Linked DNA regions of Streptomyces hawaiiensis. The protein of the gene in region 1 interacts with the protein of each later gene in a pairwise test. Links are inferred from orthologs where the notes say so. Each region holds a gene or a part of one and is shown on either strand. Other genes may lie near its edges. The genes, in order: CEB94_RS27330 and CEB94_RS09580.

The links.
Region 2: the proteins of CEB94_RS27330 (region 1) and CEB94_RS09580 interact in binary tests that used the Escherichia coli proteins (3 or more experiments, as listed by UniProt). The link is inferred for Streptomyces hawaiiensis from one-to-one orthologs.

Annotation. Positions count from the first base shown.
Region 1 is NZ_CP021978.1:5,881,428-5,886,159, forward strand. The notes cover bases 51-4,477. They hold CEB94_RS27330 (multifunctional oxoglutarate decarboxylase/oxoglutarate dehydrogenase thiamine pyrophosphate-binding subunit/dihydrolipoyllysine-residue succinyltransferase subunit), read right to left. Parts: upstream 4,085-4,477; coding sequence 251-4,084; downstream 51-250. Other genes in these bases: CEB94_RS27325 (DUF6104 family protein), read right to left, coding at 51-160; CEB94_RS27335 (HAMP domain-containing sensor histidine kinase), read right to left, coding at 4,366-4,477. In the rest of the region: more of CEB94_RS27325, read right to left, coding at 1-50; more of CEB94_RS27335, read right to left, coding at 4,478-4,732. UniProt on the Escherichia coli protein: E1 component of the 2-oxoglutarate dehydrogenase (OGDH) complex which catalyzes the decarboxylation of 2-oxoglutarate, the first step in the conversion of 2-oxoglutarate to succinyl-CoA and CO(2).
Region 2 is NZ_CP021978.1:2,069,079-2,072,297, forward strand. What follows is about bases 42-2,955. They hold CEB94_RS09580 (ABC-F family ATP-binding cassette domain-containing protein), read right to left. Parts: upstream 2,341-2,955; coding sequence 742-2,340; downstream 42-741. Other genes in these bases: CEB94_RS09575 (helix-turn-helix domain-containing protein), read right to left, coding at 188-406; CEB94_RS09585 (VOC family protein), read left to right, coding at 2,592-2,955. Also shown: CEB94_RS09570 (enoyl-CoA hydratase/isomerase family protein), read right to left, coding at 1-37; more of CEB94_RS09585, read left to right, coding at 2,956-3,005; CEB94_RS09590 (hypothetical protein), read right to left, coding at 3,031-3,219. UniProt on the Escherichia coli protein: Genetic data indicate it may be involved in ribosome assembly or function.

The DNA.
Region 1 (4,732 bases):
CCAGCCGCGCCAGCCACGTCGCCAGCCGCTCCACCGGTACCTCGAAGTCGGGATTGAGATCGACGAACGTCCGCAGCTGCTCGGCGAGCCACTCGAAGGAGACTTCCTCCTCGCCGCGCCGCTTCTCCAGTTCCTCGATGCCACGGTCCGTGAAGTACATGCCCTCAAGGATATGTGCGCGAAAAACGGCCGGGCCGCACCCCCCGAGTGGGGGATGCGGCCCGGTCACGCACGAACCGCGCGAGGGGGATTACGCCTCGAACACCTCACGCACCAGCTGCTCCTGCTCCGCCTGGTGCCGCTTCGCGGAACCCACCGCCGGGGACGAGCCGTGCGGGCGCGAGATGCGCCGCAGCCGCTCGCCGTGCGGGACGTCCGCGCCGACCGCGAGGTCCAGGTGGTCGATCAGGTTGAGCGCGATGAACGGCCAGGCACCCTGGTTCGCCGGCTCCTCCTGGGCCCACAGGTACTTCTCGGCGTTCGGGTACTTCTTGATCTCCGCCTGGAGCTCGGTACCCGGCAGCGGGTACAGGCGCTCGATGCGGATGATCGCCGTGTCCGTCACGCCACGCTTCTGGCGCTCGGCCTCGAGGTCGTAGTAGACCTTGCCCGCGCAGAAGACGACCTTCCTGACCGCGGCCGGGTCCACCGACGCGTCGCCGATGACCGGCTGGAACTGGCCCGTCGTGAACTCCTCCGCCTTCGCCGCCGCCGCCTTCAGGCGCAGCATCGACTTCGGCGTGAAGACCACCAGCGGCTTGTGGTGCGGGTTGTGCGACTGCCACCGCAGGAGGTGGAAGTAGTTCGACGGCGACGTCGGCATGGCGACCGTCATGTTGTTCTGGGCGCACATCTGGAGGAAGCGCTCCGGGCGGGCCGAGGAGTGGTCGGGGCCCTGGCCCTCGTAGCCGTGCGGCAGGAGCAGGACGACGCCGGACGTCTGGGCCCACTTCTGCTCGGCCGACGAGATGAACTCGTCCACGACCGTCTGGGCGCCGTTGACGAAGTCGCCGAACTGCGCCTCCCACATCACGAGCGCCTCGGGGCGGGCCAGCGAGTAGCCGTACTCGAAGCCCATCGCCGCGTACTCGGAGAGGAGGGAGTTGTAGACGTTCAGCCGCGCCTGGTCCTCGGAGAGATACTGCAGCGGCGTGTACTCCTCGCCGGTGCTGCGGTCGATGATGACCGCGTGGCGCTGGCCGAACGTACCGCGCTGCGAGTCCTGGCCCGCCAGGCGGACCGGGACGCCCTCCAGCAGGAGGGAGCCGATCGCGAGGGTCTCGCCCATGCCCCAGTCGATGGTGCCGTCCTCGACCATCGACGCCCGGCGCTGCAGCTGCGGCAGCAGACGCGGGTGGACGGTGATGTGGTCGGGGATGTTGACCTGCGACTCGGCGATGCGCTTGACGACCTCCGTGGTCACCGCGGTGTTCACGGCGACCGGGAACTCGGCCTGCGGGTCGGACGTCTCCACGATGTTCGGCTGCGAGGTGGCCTCGCGAACCTCTGTGAAGACCTTCTCCAGCTGGCCCTGGTAGTCCTGCAGCGCCTGCTCTGCCTCTTCCAGGGTGATGTCGCCGCGACCGATGAGGGATTCGGTGTAGAGCTTGCGCACCGAGCGCTTCTTGTCGATCAGGTCGTACATCAGCGGCTGGGTGAAGGCCGGGTTGTCCGACTCGTTGTGACCGCGACGGCGGTAGCAGATGAGGTCGATCACCACGTCCTTGTTGAACGCCTGGCGGAACTCGAAGGCCAGACGGGCCACGCGGACCACGGCCTCCGGGTCGTCGCCGTTCACGTGGAAGATCGGGGCCTCGATCATGCGGGCCACGTCCGTCGCGTACATGGAGGAACGCGAGGACTCGGGGGCCGCCGTGAAGCCGACCTGGTTGTTGATGACGATGTGGACCGTACCGCCGGTGCGGTAGCCGCGCAGCTGCGACATGTTCAGGGTCTCGGCCACCACGCCCTGGCCCGCGAAGGCCGCGTCGCCGTGGATCGCCACCGGCAGGACCGTGAAGTCCGTGCCGCCCTTGTTGATGATGTCCTGCTTGGCGCGCGAGACGCCCTCCAGGACCGGGTCGACGGCTTCGAGGTGCGACGGGTTCGCGACCAGGGAGACCTTGATCTGCTCGCCGTCGAGGCCGGTGAAGGTGCCCTCGGCGCCCAGGTGGTACTTCACGTCGCCGGAGCCGTGCATCGACTTCGGGTCGAGGTTGCCCTCGAACTCGCGGAAGATCTGCGCGTACGACTTGCCGACGATGTTGGCGAGGACGTTCAGGCGGCCGCGGTGGGCCATGCCCACGACGACCTCGTCCAGGCGGGACTCGGCGGCCGAGTCCAGCACGGCGTCCAGCAGCGGGATGACGGACTCGCCGCCCTCCAGGGAGAAGCGCTTCTGGCCGACGTACTTCGTCTGCAGGAAGGTCTCGAAGGCCTCCGCGGCGTTCAGCCGGCGCAGGATGCGCAGCTGCTCCTCGCGCTCCGGCTTGGTGTGCGGGCGCTCGACGCGGTCCTGGATCCACTTGCGCTGCTTCGGGTCCTGGATGTGCATGAACTCGATGCCGGTGGTGCGGCAGTACGAGTCGCGCAGGACGCCGAGGATGTCGCGCAGCTTCATCATCGACTTGCCGGCGAAGCCGCCGACGGCGAACTCGCGCTCCAGGTCCCAGAGCGTGAGGCCGTGCTCGGTGATGTCCAGGTCGGGGTGCTTGCGCTGCTGGTACTCCAGCGGGTCGGTGTCGGCCATGACGTGGCCGCGGACCCGGTAGGAGTGGATCAGCTCGAAGACGCGGGCGGCCTTGGTGACGTCGTCGTCGTGGGACGCGTCGATGTCCTTGAGCCAGCGGACCGGCTCGTAGGGGATGCGCAGCGCCTCGAAGATGTCGTCGTAGAAGCCGTTCTCACCGAGGAGGAGGTTCGCGACGATCCGCAGGAACTCGCCGGAGGCCGCGCCCTGGATCACCCGGTGGTCGTAGGTCGACGTGAGCGTCATGACCTTCGAGATGCCGAGCTTGTTCAGCGTGTCCTGGGACGTGCCCTGGAACTCGGCCGGGTAGTCCATGGAGCCGACGCCCATGATGACCGACTGGCCGGGCATCAGACGCGGCACGGAGTGGACCGTGCCGAGGCCGCCGGGGTTGGTCAGGGAGACCGTCACGCCGGTGAAGTCGTCCATGCCCAGCTTGCCGTCGCGGGCGCGGCGGACGATGTCCTCGTAGGCCTGCCAGAACTCGAAGAAGTTCAGCGTCTCGGCCTTCTTGATGCCCGCCACCACGAGCTGACGGTCGCCGTTGGGCTTGACCAGGTCGATGGCGAGGCCGAAGTTGATGTGCTCCGGCTTGACCAGGGTGGGCTTGCCGTCCTTCTCCGCGAAGGAGTAGTTCATCGACGGCATGGCCTTGATGGCCTGCACCATCGCGTAGCCGATCAGGTGCGTGAAGGAGATCTTCCCGCCCCGGGCCCGCTTCAGGTGGTTGTTGATGACGATGCGGTTGTCGAAGAGCAGCTTCACCGGGACCGCGCGCACGGACGTGGCCGTGGGCACCTCCAGGGAGGCGTTCATGTTCTTCGCGACCGCGGCGGCGGGGCCGCGCAGCACGATCTGCTCGGGGCCCGCGGGGGCCTCGCCGGCGGGCTCGGCCTTCTTCGCGGGAGTGGCCGGCTTGGCGGCGGCCGGCTTCGCGACGGGGGCGGCCTTCGCCGGAGCGGGGGCCTGAGCCGGAGCCTGCGCGGCGGGCTTCGCCTGGGCCGGAGCCGAGGCGGGGGCCGGAGCGGCGGCGGGCTTCTCGGCCGCCGGGGCGGGGGCCTGGGCCGGAGCGGCCGGAGCGGCCGCCTGAGCGGTGGTGGTCCCCGCGGCCCCCGCGGCCGCGGTACCCGCCGGAGCCGAGGCGGCAGCGGCGCCCGGCTTGTAGTCGGCGAAGAAGTCCCACCAGGCTCGGTCTACCGAATTCGGGTCCTGGAGGTACTGCTGATAGATCTCGTCGACGAGCCACTCGTTGGCACCGAACGACGCGGCAGGGTTCTTCCCCGCTTGGTCGGTGTCGGTCGAGATGCTCGAGTTACTGGGGGACTGTGGCGACACGGCGGCAACCGCCCTCTTCCGCTTCACAAGATGATGGACAGCGGGAATCAAGGCTACGCCCCCTGGACGGGGAAGGTCAGGCCGGGCCCGTTCAACGTCGTGCAAGTCACATCTGAAACTGTGTTTCGGGGCTTGAAATGGCGGGAAACAAGCGTAGTTCCGCTTAAGGAGGGAACAGCGGGGCAGGGCCCCGGGCGCCGATGGCGCGGGCCTGTGCCTGATCACACGTGTCCGTCAGCACGGACGCTCGTGGATCTTGTGGCTCCGCTTCGAACTTTACGTCAACTTGGCACAGATGACAGTCCCGGGAGAGTGACAAGAATCCGGCAACCTCGCTCGGATTCGGCCACTCCGATCCGGCCCCCGTGCAGGTCGACCGCCCAGCGGGCGATCGCCAGGCCGAGGCCCGTGCCGCCGTCGCTGCCCGGCCCCTGCGGCCGCTTTGCGCTGCCGCGGTTGAACCGCTCGAAGACGCGGTGCCACTCGGACTTCGGAATGCCGGGGCCCTCGTCCAGGACCTCCAGCTCCAGCGACTCCGGCAAGGCGCCGCGCCGCGCCTTGACCGTCACCCGGCCGTGCGGCGGGCTGTGCTTGACCGCGTTGTCGATGAGATTGGCGACGACTTGGTGAATGCGCTCGGGGTCCGCG
Region 2 (3,219 bases), 3.8 Mb from region 1 along the record:
CGAGTACGGGAACGAGGTCCTTGTCGGGCGAAGCCATGGGACGCCTCCGATGTGTGCGGTCGTCTTGCGTGCCGTACGACGGCTTCACCGCCGTAGCAGGCCACGCTTAAGTGACTGCACAGTAACCACCCGGCCGGTCAGTCGACCGACCGGGTGGCCACCATCGGAGCCGAGGGGCCACCCGGGGTCAGGCCGTGGCCTTTTTGCCCCGGGTCGCCCCACCACGCCCTCGCAGCGTGACGCCCGACTCACTGAGCATGCGGTGCACAAAGCCATACGAGCGGCCGGTCTCCTCGGCCAACGCCCGGATGCTCGCACCGGCGTCGTACTTCTTCTTCAGGTCTGCCGCGAGCTTGTCGCGCGCGGCGCCGGTCACCCGGCTGCCCTTCTTCAGAGTCTCGGCCACCCGTGCCTCCTCATGGGAAGTGCGCTCTGGTCTCCTCATGATCACCCCTCCGGGCCGTCATGGCCACCCATTCGGCAAGGTCCGTGAGACAAGGTTGTGACGACGGGAGCGCGTCCCCACATGCGGAATACAAAATTCCGAAGACTGGCGTCCGTACGGCCGAACGGATGATGGAGGAAAAGGCCAGGTCAGAAAGGCGGCGCGGCCGAGCCCGGAAGAATCGGGGGCTCGGCCGCGAAATCGATGTAGGACACACCTCGGTACGAGGAGATCTCACACAGATGATGGATCACCGCTAGGCCGAATGATCCATACGCCGTTGATCACGCATTCGATCAAGCGAGGGCGACGAGATCCGCGTAGTCGGCGCCCCACAGGTCCTCGACACCGTCGGGCAGCAGGATGATCCGCTCCGGCTGGAGGGCCTCGACCGCGCCCTCGTCGTGCGTGACGAGGACGACCGCGCCCTTGTAGGTGCGCAGCGCGCCGAGGATCTCCTCGCGGCTGGCGGGGTCGAGGTTGTTGGTCGGCTCGTCGAGGAGCAGCACGTTCGCCGAGGACACCACGAGGGTGGCGAGGGCGAGGCGGGTCTTCTCGCCGCCGGAGAGGACCCCGGCCGGCTTGTCGACGTCGTCGCCGGAGAACAGGAACGAGCCGAGCGTCTTGCGGACCTCCACCAGGTCCAGGTCGGGGGCGGCCGAGCGCATGTTCTCCAGGACCGTGCGCTCCGGGTCGAGGGTCTCGTGCTCCTGCGCGTAGTAGCCCAGCTTGAGGCCGTGGCCCTCGATGACCTTGCCGGTGTCGGGCTCCTCCGCCCCGCCGAGCAGGCGGAGCAGGGTCGTCTTGCCCGCGCCGTTGAGACCGAGGATGACGACCCGCGAGCCCTTGTCGATGGCCAGGTCGACGTCGGTGAAGATCTCCAGCGATCCGTAGGACTTCGACAGGCCCTCGGCCATGAGCGGGGTCTTGCCGCACGGGGAGGGCTCGGGGAAGCGCAGCTTGGCGACCTTGTCGGACTTCCGCTCGGCCTCCAGGCCGGCCAGCAGCTTGTCCGCCCGGCGGGCCATGTTCTGCGCGGCGACGGTCTTGGTGGCCTTGGCCCGCATCTTGTCGGCCTGCGAATGCAGCGCGGAGGCCTTCTTCTCGGCGTTCTGCCGCTCGCGCTTGCGGCGCTTCTCGTCGGCCTCGCGCTGCTGCTGGTAGAGCCTCCAGCCCATGTTGTAGATGTCGATCTGGGCGCGGTTGGCGTCCAGGTAGAACACCTTGTTGACGACCGTCTCGACCAGGTCGACGTCGTGGGAGATCACGATGAAGCCGCCGCGGTAGGTCTTCAGGTAGTCGCGGAGCCAGACGATCGAGTCGGCGTCGAGGTGGTTCGTGGGCTCGTCGAGGAGCAGGGTGTCCGCGTCGGAGAACAGGATGCGGGCCAGCTCGATACGGCGGCGCTGACCGCCGGAGAGGGTGTGCAGCGGCTGGCCGAGCACCCGGTCGGGCAGGTTGAGCGCGGCGGCGATGGTGGCGGCCTCGGCCTCGGCGGAGTACCCGCCCTTGGTGAGGAACTCCGTCTCCTGGCGCTCGTACTGCTTGAGCGCCTTCTCGCGGGTGGCGCCCTGGCCGTTGGCGATGCGCTGTTCGTTGTCGCGCATCTTGCGGATCAGCACGTCCAGGCCGCGCGCGGACAGGATGCGGTCGCGGGCGAGGATGTCGAGGTCGCCGGTGCGGGGGTCCTGCGGGAGGTAGCCGACCTCGCCGGAGCGGGTGATGGTGCCGCCGGCGGGCATGCCCTCGCCCGCCAGGCATTTGGTGAGGGTGGTCTTCCCCGCGCCGTTACGGCCGACCAGGCCGATGCGGTCGCCCTTGGCGATGCGGAACGAGGCGTTTTCGATGAGGACGCGGGCACCGGCGCGCAGCTCGATACCGGAGGCGGAGATCACGGACAGACTCCAGGGCGGATACGGGGGCGGGATGGACGGCTGAGGACGTTCCCGCCGTCTAATGCGCGAGGAGAATGGCCATGAGGACAGTCTAACGGGGACGTGCAACCACTTTTTCTGTGTGCGGGTGTTCGATCACCGGCGGCCGGACGAAGGGCCGTTGTCAGTGGCCGGTGGAAGACTGAGCAGCGGGCCGGACTCCGGCTTTCCCAGCGGTGGGACACGCAGTGAGACACGAGGAAGTGATCGCCATGGCAGGCACGTCCGGCGGACGTCCGAGCATCTACCCGACGCTGCTGTACACGGACGCGAAGGCGGCGATCCGGCAGCTCACGGAGGCCTTCGGTTTCACGGAGCTGTCGGTGTACGAGGGCGAGGACGGCTCGGTGATGCACGCCGAGCTGGCGCAGGGCAACGGCGCGGTGATGGTCGGCACCAAGGGCCGGGGCGGCCTGTTCGACGCGGCCATGAAGAACGCGGGCACCACGGGGGTGTACGTGGTGGTGGACGACGTCGACGGGCACCACCGCCGCGCCGTGGACCACGGAGTGGAGGTGCTGATGCCCCCGACGGACCAGGACTACGGCTCGCGGGACTACATGGCCCGGGACCTCGAGGGCAACGTGTGGAGCTTCGGGACGTACGCGCCCGAGATAGCGGGCTGACGACCCGCGGGGCGGGCCGCGGGGGCTAGCTGCCGCCGGTGTGCACCTGGAAGGCGGCCCGGCGCACGGCCTTGGCCAGGGCCGGGTCGGGGTGTGCGGCGGCGAGGGCGACCAGGACCTGCACGGTGCGCGGGTGCCCCACGGCGCGTACCTCGTCCAGCAGCATCGGGATGGTCGGCTGCACCGCGGACTCCAGATGGCGCACCAGCAGCGG